3 regions of the Kosakonia cowanii JCM 10956 genome follow, and region 2 is predicted to be linked to each of the others. Evidence: predicted binding sites of a transcription regulator. Region 2 holds the regulator's gene; each other region holds the start of a gene.

Region 1 (4,332 bases), 1.8 Mb from region 2:
TTGAAGCGCGGGATTTTGGTGACGACATAGTCGATAGAGGGTTCGAACGACGCCGGGGTACGCCCGCCGGTGATATCGTTCATCAGCTCATCCAGCGTGTAACCTACCGCCAGTTTCGCCGCCACTTTGGCAATCGGGAAGCCGGTCGCTTTTGAGGCCAGCGCTGAAGAGCGTGACACGCGCGGGTTCATCTCGATAACAATCAGACGACCGTTTTTCGGGTTAACCGCGAACTGCACGTTGGAGCCGCCGGTCTCCACACCGATTTCACGCAGTACCGCCATCGAGGCGTTACGCATGATTTGGTACTCTTTGTCGGTCAGGGTCTGCGCCGGGGCCACCGTGATGGAGTCACCGGTATGAATGCCCATGGCGTCGAAGTTTTCAATCGAGCAGACGATGATGCAGTTTTCATTCTTATCGCGCACCACCTCCATCTCATACTCTTTCCAGCCAATCAGCGACTCATCAATCAGCAGCTCTTTGGTCGGAGAGAGGTCGAGGCCGCGGGCGCAAATCTCTTCAAACTCTTCGCGGTTATAGGCGATGCCGCCACCGGTACCACCCATGGTAAAGGAGGGGCGGATAATGCACGGGTAGCCGACGTCAGCCGCTACGGCCAGCGCTTCGTCCATGGTGTGCGCAATGCCGGAACGCGCGGTATCGAGGCCGATTTTCTTCATCGCGATATCGAAACGGCGGCGATCTTCCGCTTTATCAATCGCATCTGCGGTAGCACCAATCATCGTCACGCCGAACTCTTCCAGCACGCCCTGACGTTCAAGCTCCAGCGCGCAGTTGAGCGCGGTCTGGCCGCCCATCGTCGGCAGCACTGCGTCCGGGCGCTCTTTTTCGATGATCTTGCGCACCACTTCCCAGTGGATTGGCTCGATATAAGTGGCGTCCGCCATTTCCGGGTCGGTCATGATGGTTGCCGGGTTGGAGTTCACCAGGATTACGCGGTAACCCTCTTCGCGCAGCGCTTTACACGCCTGCGCGCCGGAGTAGTCGAATTCACACGCCTGGCCGATAACAATCGGGCCAGCGCCAAGGATCAGGATGCTTTTTAGGTCTGTACGTTTTGGCATGGCTCTTTTTCTCCTGATTATTTGGCGGTATGACGATACTGCTCAATCAATTCAATAAAGTGGTCAAACAGCGGCGCGGCGTCGTGCGGGCCAGGGCTGGCTTCCGGGTGACCCTGGAAGCTGAAGGCAGGCTTATCGGTGCGGTGAATGCCCTGCAGCGTGCCGTCGAACAGCGATTTGTGCGTGACGCGCAGGTTGGCAGGCATCGACGCCTCGTCAACGGCAAAACCGTGGTTCTGCGCGGTGATCATTACCGTATTGTTGTCGATATCTTTTACCGGGTGGTTGCCGCCGTGGTGACCAAACTTCATCTTCACGGTTTTTGCACCGCTCGCCAGCGCCAGCAGCTGGTGTCCGAGGCAGATGCCGAACACCGGGATGTCGGTTTCCAGGAAAGCTTTAATCGCGTCGATAGCGTAATCGCACGGTGCCGGGTCGCCGGGGCCGTTAGAGAGGAAGATACCGTCCGGATTCATTTTCAACACTTCTGCGGCCGGGGTTTGCGCCGGGACTACCGTCAGGCGGCAGCCGCGATCCACCAGCATGCGCAGAATGTTGCGTTTTGCGCCGTAATCGTAGGCCACAACGTGGTAAGGCAGTTCGCTCTCTTGTTTCGCTTCCGGCAACTCGTCCGCAAGCGTCCAGCTGCCCTGCGTCCAGCTATAGCTCTCCTGAGTCGTCACCTCTTTCGCCAGATCCATCCCGTTCAGCCCCGGGAAGGCTTTCGCTTTCTCCAGCGCCACGGTCTCGTCGAGGTTTTCGCCCGCGATAATGCAGCCGTTCTGTGCGCCTTTTTCGCGCAGCAGGCGGGTCAGCTTGCGGGTATCGATATCGGCAATCGCCACGATGTTATGGCGTTTCAGGTAGGAAGAGAGATCTTCAGTGCTGCGGTAGTTGCTGGCGATCAGCGGCAGGTCGCGAATTACCAGACCTTGCGCATGCACCTGAGAGGACTCTTCGTCAGCCGCGTTGGTGCCGACATTGCCAATATGAGGATAAGTAAGAGTGACGATTTGGCGGGAATAGGAAGGATCAGTGAGGATTTCTTGATAACCGGTCATTGAAGTATTGAAAACGACTTCCCCAACCGCCGTGCCTGTTGCCCCTATGGCCCGACCGTAAAACTGGGTTCCGTCTTCCAGAACCAATAGCGCTGACTTAATCAAAACACCCTCCAGAGAATATTCACTCACTTTATTTGCATATTAATTCATATCAGGATGATGAATCAATGCAAATTTGCTGGCCGTGGATTTTTGGCAAACGGCGGCATTCTGGAGAGATGCGGGATAAAAGTCAACTTATGAGGCCTATTTTTCTTTCTCTTTTACGCCACTGCCTGCTTTTACAAGGTTTAAGAGATAAAAAAAGAAGATAAACAGAGCGGGGAAAACGCTTGCGCGGGAAGAAAATTGTATCTGAGTCGTGGTCGGGAGGAAAAACCAGACCAAATGGTAAAAATTTACATTTTAGAAACAAAAAATGGCTTATAAAGCGTTTGATTTAGCGGCTTAAAGAGAAAAATAGCTTATAGAGGGCAAAATAAAAGGGCAATAAATTATTGCCCTTTGCAATCAATCCATTATGACTGCAACAACCACATCACGAAGGGTAAAATGCTTACAGATTGTTGAGATTGAGGACATCACGCATATCAAAAAGACCGTTTTCTTTATCTTTAAGCCATGAAGCGGAACGCACCGCGCCATTAGCGAAGGTCATGCGGCTTGACGCTTTATGCGTAATCTCGACACGTTCGCCAATATCGGCGAACATCGCCGTATGTTCGCCGACGATATCCCCGGCGCGAACCGTAGCAAAGCCAATGGTGCCGGGAACCCGCTCACCGGTATGGCCTTCACGCGAATAAACCGCGCACTCTTTTAACTCTTTATTCAGTGAGCTGGCGATCGCTTCACCCATCGCCAGCGCCGTGCCTGACGGGGCATCCACTTTATGACGGTGGTGGGCTTCGATAATTTCAATGTCGGTGTAGTCGCCCATCACCTTCGCCGCCTTCTCCAGCAGCTTCAGCATGACGTTTACGCCAACGCTAAAGTTGGCGGCAAAGACGATGGCAATCTCCTGCGCCGCGTCGCTGATGGCCTGCTTGCCCGCGTCATCAAAACCGGTAGTCCCGATCACCATGGCTTTATGGTGCTGACGGCAAAAGGCGAGATGGTACAGCGTCCCTTCCGGGCGGGTGAAATCGATAAAGACATCGAAATCATCTTTCACTGCCTCAAGGCTGCTCTGCACCGTGACGCCGCTTTTACCCGCGCCTGCGAGTTCGCCCGCATCGCTTCCCAGCAGAGATGAACCTTCCCGCTCCAGCGCTGCACCAAGGGCCACGCCCTCCATAGCCAGCGCCGCCTGAATCAGCTGTCGGCCCATACGACCGCCAGCGCCCGCGATGGCTACGCGGATTGCTGCATCATGCATAGTTGTGCTCTTTTGTTAATTAAATGCGTAAAAATCGTTTCCAGATTAACCAGCCCATCGCTGAGCCACCAGCCGAAAACGTCGATAATTAGAAATTAATGATATACACCGGCAAATATCAGTAAAAGGCATGAGGACAGGAGAGGCGCTACGCCACCGTATAGTTAACAATCAGCTGCCCTTTTTTCACTTTGACGTTGCTGATCACCACCAGGCCGAGTTCCGCCAGTGAGCGCACATGCGTTCCTCCGCAGCCGTACGCCGGGAGATCGCCAAAACTGACCCGTCTGCGCCCCGCTTCAAAGGCGATGCTCCGCGCCAGCGACGCGGATTGCCACCGCGTAATGGCGTCCGTAAAGGTCGCGGCCTCAGGCTCTGCGGCCTCCTCTCCCGGTGCGAAGGTGATGCGCCCTTCCCCCGGCCAGTGGTGCGCTTTGACCGGCCGCCAGCCAGCGGCTTCACCCGCATAACCAATCAGATGCCCGGCGGAGTGCAGCTGGCTGTGCAGTGCGCGGGTCTCAGCATCAATTTTCACTTCCACCTCGCCCACTGGCAGCGGCTGCGCCAGCAGATGGATCACCTCATCCTCTTGCTGCGCCACGCTTTCGACCGTCACGCCGTTGATCCAGCCTTTATCGGCCGGCTGACCGCCGCCCTGCGGATGGAACAGCGTGCGATCGAGCACGATCCCATAGCGGCCATCAGCCTGTTCCGTGCAGCGCAGTACGCGCGCGTGGCCTTCCAGTGCATCGCTGGTGTAATAGAGTCGTTCAGTCATCGCGTCTTCTCTCGTTTGTCATCG
Region 2 (4,332 bases):
GCAGGGTATTCTGCAACGCCGCCGCGCGGCCCGTCGCCTGCGGGAAGGGACGCAGCGCCCGCGCCACCACGATAGGGTAGATCGCGCCATTTGCCATCGCCATCAGGCAGAAGGGGATCAGCAGCGCAGTGAGCGAGACGCCGGGAATAAAGCCAACTGCCCAGGTCGCCAGCACGCTCAGAGCAAAGCCGCTCAGTAACCACGGCAACATGCGCGAACCCTGCCATTTTTGCAGCGCTGCGCGGCAGCCGTAACCACCAATCAGGAAAGCGAAGGTTTGTGGCACATAGCTCAGGCCAATTACCGACGGGCCATAGCCCATCTCATGCAGGATAAACGGCGAGCCGGTAAGCCAGGCAAAGAAGCTGGCGGAGCAGGCGGCGTAGATCATCACATTGCCGCGATAATCGCGGGCGCGCAGCAGATCGAGAAAGGTGAGTGCCTGCTGGTCATGCGCCACCTCTTTTACCGGCGATTTGAGGCGGAAAACCGGGATCATCAACACCACGGTGATGGCCAGCAGGGTGGCGAAAATCGCCTGCCATTCAATATGGGCCAGCAGCCAGGCGCCGAGCAGTGGGGCCAGCGCCGGGGTTAAGCCGACCAGCGGCATAATGGTGGCGAAAATACGGTTAACGCGGTGCGCCGGGTAGTGATCTGTCACCAGCGCCTGCCAGCTAACGGTGGCGGCGCAGACGCCGACGGCCTGCACAAAACGCAGCACCAGTAGCCAGGTAGCATCGCGCACCCAGAGGGTGCCAAGGCAGCCCAGGGCGAAAATAGAGAGACCAATCAGCAGAATTGGTTTGCGACCATAACGATCCGACAGCGGTCCCCACAGCAGCTGCGCCACCGCGAACCCGGCCAGGAAAAGGCTCAGCGAGGCGCTGATCACGGCGGGAGAGGTGTTTAAATCTTGCTGAATCGCGCTGAAAGCGGGCAGGTACATGTCGGTGGCTAAAAAGCCCAGCACGCTTAAGCCCGCGAGCCAGACTAAAAATCCTTTGCCAGGTTGCATTCTCATTTCTCTTTAATTGCAGGTAATCAGGGTGGGGAAGTGTAAGGAGTGCTTTCCTGGTTGTGAAACGCTAATATTTGCACATTGGTTTCAAAAATTTTGCAGGCAGAATATGTGGTCAGAATACTCCCTTGAAGTGGTGGATGCCGTAGCGCGGAATGGCAGCTTTAGCGGCGCGGCGCAGGAGTTGCACCGCGTGCCTTCTGCGGTGAGCTACACCGTACGCCAGCTGGAGGAGTGGCTGGCGGTGCCGCTGTTCGTGCGCCGCCACCGCGATGTGGAATTAACCCCCGCCGGCGTCTGGTTTTTAAAGGAGGGGCGGTCTGTTATCAAAAAAATGCTGATCACCCGCCAGCAGTGTCAGCAGATCGCCAACGGCTGGCGCGGCCAGTTGCCGATTGCCGTCGATAACATTGTAAAACGCGCCCGCACGCGGCAGATGATTGTCGATTTCTACCGTCACTTCAGCGATGTTGAACTGGTGGTCTACCAGGAGGTGTTCAACGGCGTCTGGGATGCGCTCGCCGATGGCCGTGTTGAACTGGCGATCGGTGCCACGCAGGCCATTCCCGTCGGGGGGCGCTATGCCTTTCGCGATATGGGCACTTTAAGCTGGAAGTGTGTCGTCTCGCGTCAACATCCGCTGGCACAACTCAACGGTCCGTTAAGCGATGAGACGTTGCGCAACTGGCCGTCGCTGATTCAGGAGGATACCTCCCGCTCGTTGCCGAAGCGCATTACCTGGCTGCTGGATAACCAGAAACGGGTGATGGTGCCCGACTGGGCCTCGTCGGAAGCGTGCCTGTCAGCGGGGCTCTGTGTGGGGATGGTGCCAGCCCATTTTGCCCGACCGTGGCTTGATAGCGGTGACTGGGTGGCGCTTGAACTGGAAAACCCGTTCCCGGATGCCGCCTGCTGCCTGACATGGCAACAAAACGAGGCGTCGCCTGCGCTGAACTGGCTGCTCGATTATCTGGGCGACAGTGAAACGTTGAATAAGGAGTGGCTGCGGGAGCCGGAGTAAGGCTCCCGCGGGAGGGGATTAACGGCGGTAATCGCGGAAGGGGCCATCGGCCACCGAGCGGCGCTCAACCAGGCGCGGATGCACTTCAATCGACTGCGACTGTTCACGCTTATTCACAATGCGATCGAGCAGCATGGTGAATGCCGTTTCGCCCAGCGAGTCCTTCGGCTGATGGATCGTCGTCAACGCGGGGGTAAAGAAGCGCGAGTTGCGCACGTTGTCATAGCCGATAACGGAGATATCCTGCGGCACGCGCAGCCCCATCTCATCGGCAGCGCAGAGGGCGCCCATCGCCATAATGTCGCCGCCGCAGAAGACTGCGGTGGGGCGCGAGGACTGGCCGAGGATCTGCTGCATGGCCCGGTAGCCGGACTCCGGCTCAAAGTCGCCCTGTACAATCCAGTTTTCCGGCACGTTGATCATCGCTTCGTTCATCGCCTTCATAAAGCCAGCCAGACGGCCTGCGCCGGTGTTGCGCTCCAGCGGACCCGGGATCACGCCGATGTCGCGATGGCCGCGCTCGATCAGGTAACGACCGGCCATATAGCCGCCCTGGAAGGCGTTATCGATCACTGAATCGGTGAAGTCTGCCTTCGATTCGCCCCAGTCCATCACCACCATCGGAATATGGCGATACTCTTCTAGCATGGTGAGCACGGTTTCCGGGTACTCAGAGCACATCACCAGCAGGCCATCGACACGCTTTTGCGCCATCATCGACAGATAGGCGCGCTGCTTCTCCTGGCTGTTCCAGGCGTTGCCGAGGATCAGGGTGTAACCCTTCTGGAAACACTTCTTCTCAACCGCTTCGATGATCTCGGCGAAGTAGGCCGCTTCACTGCTGGTCGCCAGCAGACCAATCGATTTGGTGTGATTCACTTTCAGGCTGCGCGCAACGGCGCTTGGCGAATAGTGCAGCTCTTTGATCGCCGCCCAGACAGCGTTGCGCGTCTCTTCGGCGACGAAACGGGTTTTGTTAATTACATGTGATACGGTTGTAGTGGAAACGTTTGCTCGTTTCGCGACATCTTTAATCGTTGCCATCAGATATTACTCCAGACCATATCGTAAGCTCCTGATAATTCGGTAGGTAAACGTTTGCCTTTAAACACCCTGAACTCATCAAAGTGAGTGCGGTACGCCGGGAAAACGACACTGGACGTCAGGAGGGGAGTCAATGGCCGGTACGCTAATAAATTTAGCGTCGAATTTTGTCTGATCTTGAGCAAAAGGGGAAGTATTAAAACCGTTCTGCTGGCAAATCACGCAAGATTTTTCCCATATTTTGTGCAAAAATGCGCAGGCTCACTTTTTGTGGGGAAATTAAATGGAGAAAAATTGATGAGCACCGATCTTAAGTATTCACTCTTCACTACCGTCATCGTTCTGAGCCTGATCGTTTTCGGCGCGCTGACCGCTGCACTGCATTGATCTGATGCGAGGGAGAGCCTTCTCCCTCGGTTCTTGCGTCCCCATTGTTACCCGTTGCGCAATAAACTTTTCTCCGTACGCTCACTTCTGTTTTTTGTGACACCTGTCATACTTTTGCCTTTCGCGACCCGGTAGAGGGTCGGCATGTCCATTTCGGAGTCAAAAGATGAAAATAAATTTCCCCCTGCTTGCCCTGGCGATAGGCGCCTTTGGGATTGGTACCACCGAGTTCTCCCCGATGGGGTTACTGCCGGTGATTGCGCAGGGTGTTGGGGTCTCGATTCCGGCGGCGGGGATGCTGATCAGCGCCTATGCCATCGGCGTTATGGTGGGCGCGCCGCTGATGACGCTGCTGCTTTCCCATCGCGGCCGTCGTAACGCGCTGATTTTCTTAATGGCGATCTTCACCGTCGGCAATGTGCTCTCTGCTATTGCGCCGGATTACGCCACCCTGATGATCGCCCGTATCATCACCAGCCTTAACCACGGCGCCTTCTTCGGCCTTGGCTCGGTGGTAGCCGCGAGCGTTGTCGCGAAAGAGAAGCAGGCCAGCGCGGTGGCGACGATGTTTATGGGGCTGACTATCGCCAATATCGGCGGTGTGCCTGCCGCCACCTGGCTTGGGGAGACGATCGGCTGGCGCATGTCGTTTATGGCAACCGCCGGGCTTGGGGTGATCTCCATGGTCTCGCTCTTCTTCTCATTACCGAAAGGCGGCGTGGGCGCGCGACCCAACGTGCGCAACGAGCTCGCGGTACTGATGCGCCCGCAGGTGCTGACGGCGCTGCTGACTACCGTGCTCGGTGCCGGTGCAATGTTCACTCTCTATACCTACATCTCACCGGTGTTGCGCACACTG
Region 3 (4,332 bases), 390 kb from region 2:
GGGAGAGGCCGCCTTGACGCGGCGTTTGATGCCCGGTAAGGTGCCTCTCGTGCGCTAAAGCAGTGCATAAAAATCGTTCAATGCACTTTTTCTGTAGATCTGATTATCATGGATAAATTTGACGCTAATCGCCGCAAATTGCTGGCGTTGGGTGGAGCCACACTCGGTGTTGCTCTGCTGCCCACTCCCGCTTTTGCAACGCTCTCCACGCCGCGCCCGCGTATTTTAAGACTTAATAATCTTAATACCGGGGAGTCTATTAAAGCTGAGTTCTTTGATGGTAGAGGCTATATTCAGGATGAATTAGCAAAACTCAACCATTTCTTCCGTGATTACCGCGCAAATAAAATTACGCACATGGATCCTCAGCTATTTGATCACCTGTTCCGCCTGCAAGGCCTGTTAGGCACGAATAAACCTGTCCAACTCATCTCCGGTTATCGCTCTGTTGATACCAATAATGAGCTGCGTGCTCATAGCCGCGGTGTGGCGAAAAAAAGCTATCACACCAAAGGCCAGGCGATGGATTTCCATATTGAAGGGATTTCCCTGAGTAATATTCGCAAAGCTGCGTTATCTCTGCGCGCGGGTGGTGTAGGATACTACCCCAAAAGCAATTTTGTGCATATTGACACCGGGCCGGTAAGGCACTGGTAAAACTCAGTCTGAGCTACAGGAGCAGTATGAACTATCGTATTATTCCGGTTACCGCGTTCTCCCAGAATTGTTCGCTAATCTGGTGTGAACAGACGCAAGTTGCTGCCGTGGTTGATCCCGGTGGCGATGCAGAGCGCATTATTCAGGAAGTGGATGCGTGTGGTGTGACGGTGACGCAAATCCTGCTGACGCATGGTCATCTCGATCATGTTGGTGCGGCGGCGGAACTGGCGCAGCATTATGGTGTGCCGATTATCGGCCCGGAAAAAGAAGATGAGTTCTGGCTACAGGGATTACCGGCGCAGAGCCGCATGTTTGGCCTCGAAGATTGCCAGCCGCTGACGCCCGATCGTTGGTTAAATGAAGGCGACAGCGTAGCCGTAGGCAATATCAGCCTGCAGGTGCTGCACTGTCCGGGACATACACCGGGGCATATCGTCTTTTTTGACGCGCAGTCACGTTTGCTGATCTCTGGCGACGTGGTCTTTAAAGGCGGCGTAGGACGCAGCGATTTCCCGAAAGGGGATCACGCGCAACTGATTCACTCCATCAAGCATAAGCTGTTGCCGCTTGGTGATGACGTGACCTTTATTCCGGGTCACGGGCCACTCTCGACATTGGGGAATGAGCGGTTGCACAACCCGTTCCTGCAAGATGAACAACCGGTGTGGTAAACAAAAAAGGGTCGCGTAAGCGACCCTTTTTACTTCCTGCGTCTTGCTTACAGGACGGCGACAATCGCCTCGCACAGCGGTGCCATATTATCTGGCGTCATGCCGGCGACGTTGATACGCCCGGAAGCCACGGCATAGATGCCGAACTCTTCACGCAGGCGCAGCACCTGCTCTTTGGTCAGGCCGCTGAATGAGAACATGCCATTCTGGCGGGTGATAAAGCTAAAGTCGCGGTTCGCGCCTTTCTCCTGCAGCGTATTCACAAACAGCAGACGCATACGCTGGATGCGCTGGCGCATGTCGGTCAGCTCCTGCTCCCAGATCGCACGCAGGGCAGTGTTGCTGAGGATGGTTGCAACCACTGACGCGCCGTGGGCTGGCGGGTTGGAGTAGTTCGCGCGGATCACCGATTTCATCTGGCTGAATGCGCGATCGGCAGTATCTGCATCGGCGCAGACCAGCGTACAGGCACCTACACGCTCGTTGTAGAGGCCGAAGTTTTTCGAGTAGGAACTGGCGACCAGCAGCTCTTTATGCAGCGCAGCGAAGGCACGCAGCCCCTCAGCATCCTCTTCCAGACCGCGAGCGAAACCCTGATAGGCGAAATCGAACAGCGGCAGCCATCCTTTCTCTACAGAGCGCTTCGCCAGCGTCTCCCACTGCTCCAGCGTCGGATCGATACCGGTCGGGTTGTGGCAGCAGCCGTGGAACAGTACTACGTCGCCAGCCTGCGCCTGCTCAAGGCTGGCCAGCAGGCCTTCAAAATCGAGGGTATGGTTCTGTGCATCGTAGTAAGCGTATTCGCACACTTCCAGGCCAGCGGAGTTAAATACGCCTTTATGGTTCGGCCAGCTCGGGTTGCTGACCCAGACGCGTTTTACGCTGGTGTTTTTGGCGAGGAAATCTGCGGCAACGCGCAGACCGCCGGTGCCGCCTGGGGTTTGTGCCGTCCGTGCGCGTTTGTCATTGATAATGGCGCTGCCTTTGCCGAAGAGTAACTCCTGGGTGCAGCGGCCAAATTCTGGAATGCCGTCGATGCCGAGGTAGTTTTTGGTGGCTTCGTTTTCCAGCAGATAGAGCTCTGCTTTCTTCACGCTGGTCAGCACCGGCGTCTTACCGGTTTCATCTTTATAGACACCGATGCCTAAGTTAATTTTGTGCGGGCGTTCATCGGCGCGAAACAGATCGGCCAGGCCCAGAATAGGGTCGGCAGGGGCAGCGGTAATATTCTCAAACATGACGAGGTTCCATTTTGATGACAGAAGGGAATTCCGTTATCAGGTTAACGGCTGGCAGGGGAATTGCCAACCGTTTGCAATAAAAAGCGCGACGCTTTTCAAAAGTCGTCGCGCTTTTTGCCGCAGGCATAAAAAAACAGGGCCGAAGCCCTGTTTTAAATGCCTATAACAGTCGAGGGTGACTGATTAGAACTGGTAAACGAGACCCACTGCTACGGTGTCGTCAGAACCTACGCCCAGTTTGTTGTCTTTATCAATCTGGTTGATGATGTAGTCAACATAGGTGGACATATTTTTGTTGAAGTAGTAGGTTGCGCCCACTTCGATGTAGTTGATGTAATCTGCGCTGCCTACGCCTGCAACGTCTTTCGCTTTAGATTTGTAGTAAGCGATGGACGGACGTAGACCGAAGTCAAATTGGTACTGTGCAACAACGGAGAAGTCCTGAGTTTTATTCAGGTAACCGTTGCGCTCAACGGTGCTGCCCGCAGGGGTAGTATTCAGGCGGGTTGCGTTGCGGGTTTCACCGTACAGAGCTGCCAGGTAGATATTGTTCGCATCATATTTCAGACCCGTTGCCCACTGCTCAGCTTTTTTACCAGCTGCGCCATAACCAGTCGCAGATGCGTCGTGGGTTTCCTGTGCATTGGTACGATCCGCTGCGCCGTAAGCACCAACAACGCCGAAGCCGTCGAAGTCATAGCTCAGAGAGGTCGCCCAGCCGTCGCCGTTGGAACGAGTGATATCATCTGCAGAACCTTGGGCATTCGCACGCTCGTTTTTGCCCAGGTACTGTACGCCGAAGTTCAGGCCATCAACCAGGCCGAAGAAGTTGCTGTTACGGTAAGTCGCCAGACCACCGTTACGACCGGAGAAGAAGTTATCGCTGTTGCTGGTGTCGCCACCGAACTCTGGCAGCATATCGGTTACGCCGATTGCATCGTATACCAGGCCGTAGTTACGACCGTAGTCGAAAGAGCCCGCGTCGCCGAATTTCAGACCAGCGAAGGCCAGACGAGTTTTGTTGCCCTTCTGAGCATCGGTGCCGCCTTCAGAGTTGTTACCCTGGAAGTTATATTCCCACTGGCCGTAACCGGTCACCTGGTCATTGATTTTAGTTTCGCCTTTGAAGCCCAGACGAGCGTATGTTTTGTCGCCGTTGCCAGCATAACCGTTAGCGCCATTATCTTTGGTGAAGTAGTGCAAACCAACTGCTTTACCGTAGATATCAACTTTGTTGCCATCTTTGTTATAGATCTCAGCAGCGTTAGCTGCGCCCGCTACGAGCAGGGCAGGGATAACCACTGCCAGGATATTGCGCTTCATCATTATTTATTACCCTCATTGGTTTTTTTTGGACACCTGCCACTGCCGCCGTGTAAATCCGTCAAAAAAAATTTACGGAACTACAGATGAGAGTTTGGTGTCTTTCTGTGTCTGAGAGGCATCTTTCCAAACAAGTAAACGTTTCGCTAGCCTGAAAGTGCTACAAATGTCTTAAATAAGTAACAAGAAGAAATATTGTGTAATAATTTGTGAATTTGACGGAACTTTGTGAACCATCTCTAAATTCCGCAGTTGCCGCTTAAAAAATCAGCGCTACCTTTCCTATTTATATGAATTACTTATATTTAATTGAGATAAAGGCATACCTTATGCACAAAAGCGGCAGATAAGGCTTTTTCTTATATTTGTATTTAGACGTCCAGATAGCTGTGCTAATTTTAACCAAATGTGCTAATCATTCGAATGAAACACTTTGA

Evidence for each region. Region 2 encodes PurR, which represses purine synthesis genes. Its sites were predicted from a motif close to CANGCAAACGTTTGCNTG; they were not measured.
Region 1: carA (glutamine-hydrolyzing carbamoyl-phosphate synthase small subunit) is a predicted target of PurR. The motif match lies at 2,474-2,491, and genes of this name have one in related genera.
Region 3: BWI95_RS13515 (amino acid aminotransferase) is a predicted target of PurR. The motif match lies at 2,633-2,650, and genes of this name have one in related genera.

The regions. Positions count from the first base shown of each region.
Region 1 covers NZ_CP019445.1:451,141-455,472, forward strand. Annotated here, with positions in the region: gene carB (carbamoyl-phosphate synthase large subunit) at 1-1,088, opposite strand, end outside; gene carA (glutamine-hydrolyzing carbamoyl-phosphate synthase small subunit) at 1,106-2,254, opposite strand; gene dapB (4-hydroxy-tetrahydrodipicolinate reductase) at 2,709-3,530, opposite strand; gene BWI95_RS02090 (alanyl-tRNA editing protein) at 3,679-4,308, opposite strand.
Region 2 covers NZ_CP019445.1:3,263,445-3,267,776, forward strand. Annotated here, with positions in the region: gene punC (purine nucleoside transporter PunC) at 1-1,018, opposite strand, end outside; partial or broken gene punR (DNA-binding transcriptional activator PunR) at 1,131-2,064, shown strand; gene purR (HTH-type transcriptional repressor PurR) at 2,061-3,086, opposite strand; gene cydH (cytochrome bd-I oxidase subunit CydH) at 3,384-3,473, shown strand; gene BWI95_RS15400 (MFS transporter) at 3,640-4,332, shown strand, end outside.
Region 3 covers NZ_CP019445.1:2,875,025-2,879,356, forward strand. Annotated here, with positions in the region: gene BWI95_RS13505 (YcbK family protein) at 109-657, shown strand; gene BWI95_RS13510 (MBL fold metallo-hydrolase) at 684-1,331, shown strand; gene BWI95_RS13515 (amino acid aminotransferase) at 1,379-2,569, opposite strand; gene ompF (porin OmpF) at 2,756-3,898, opposite strand.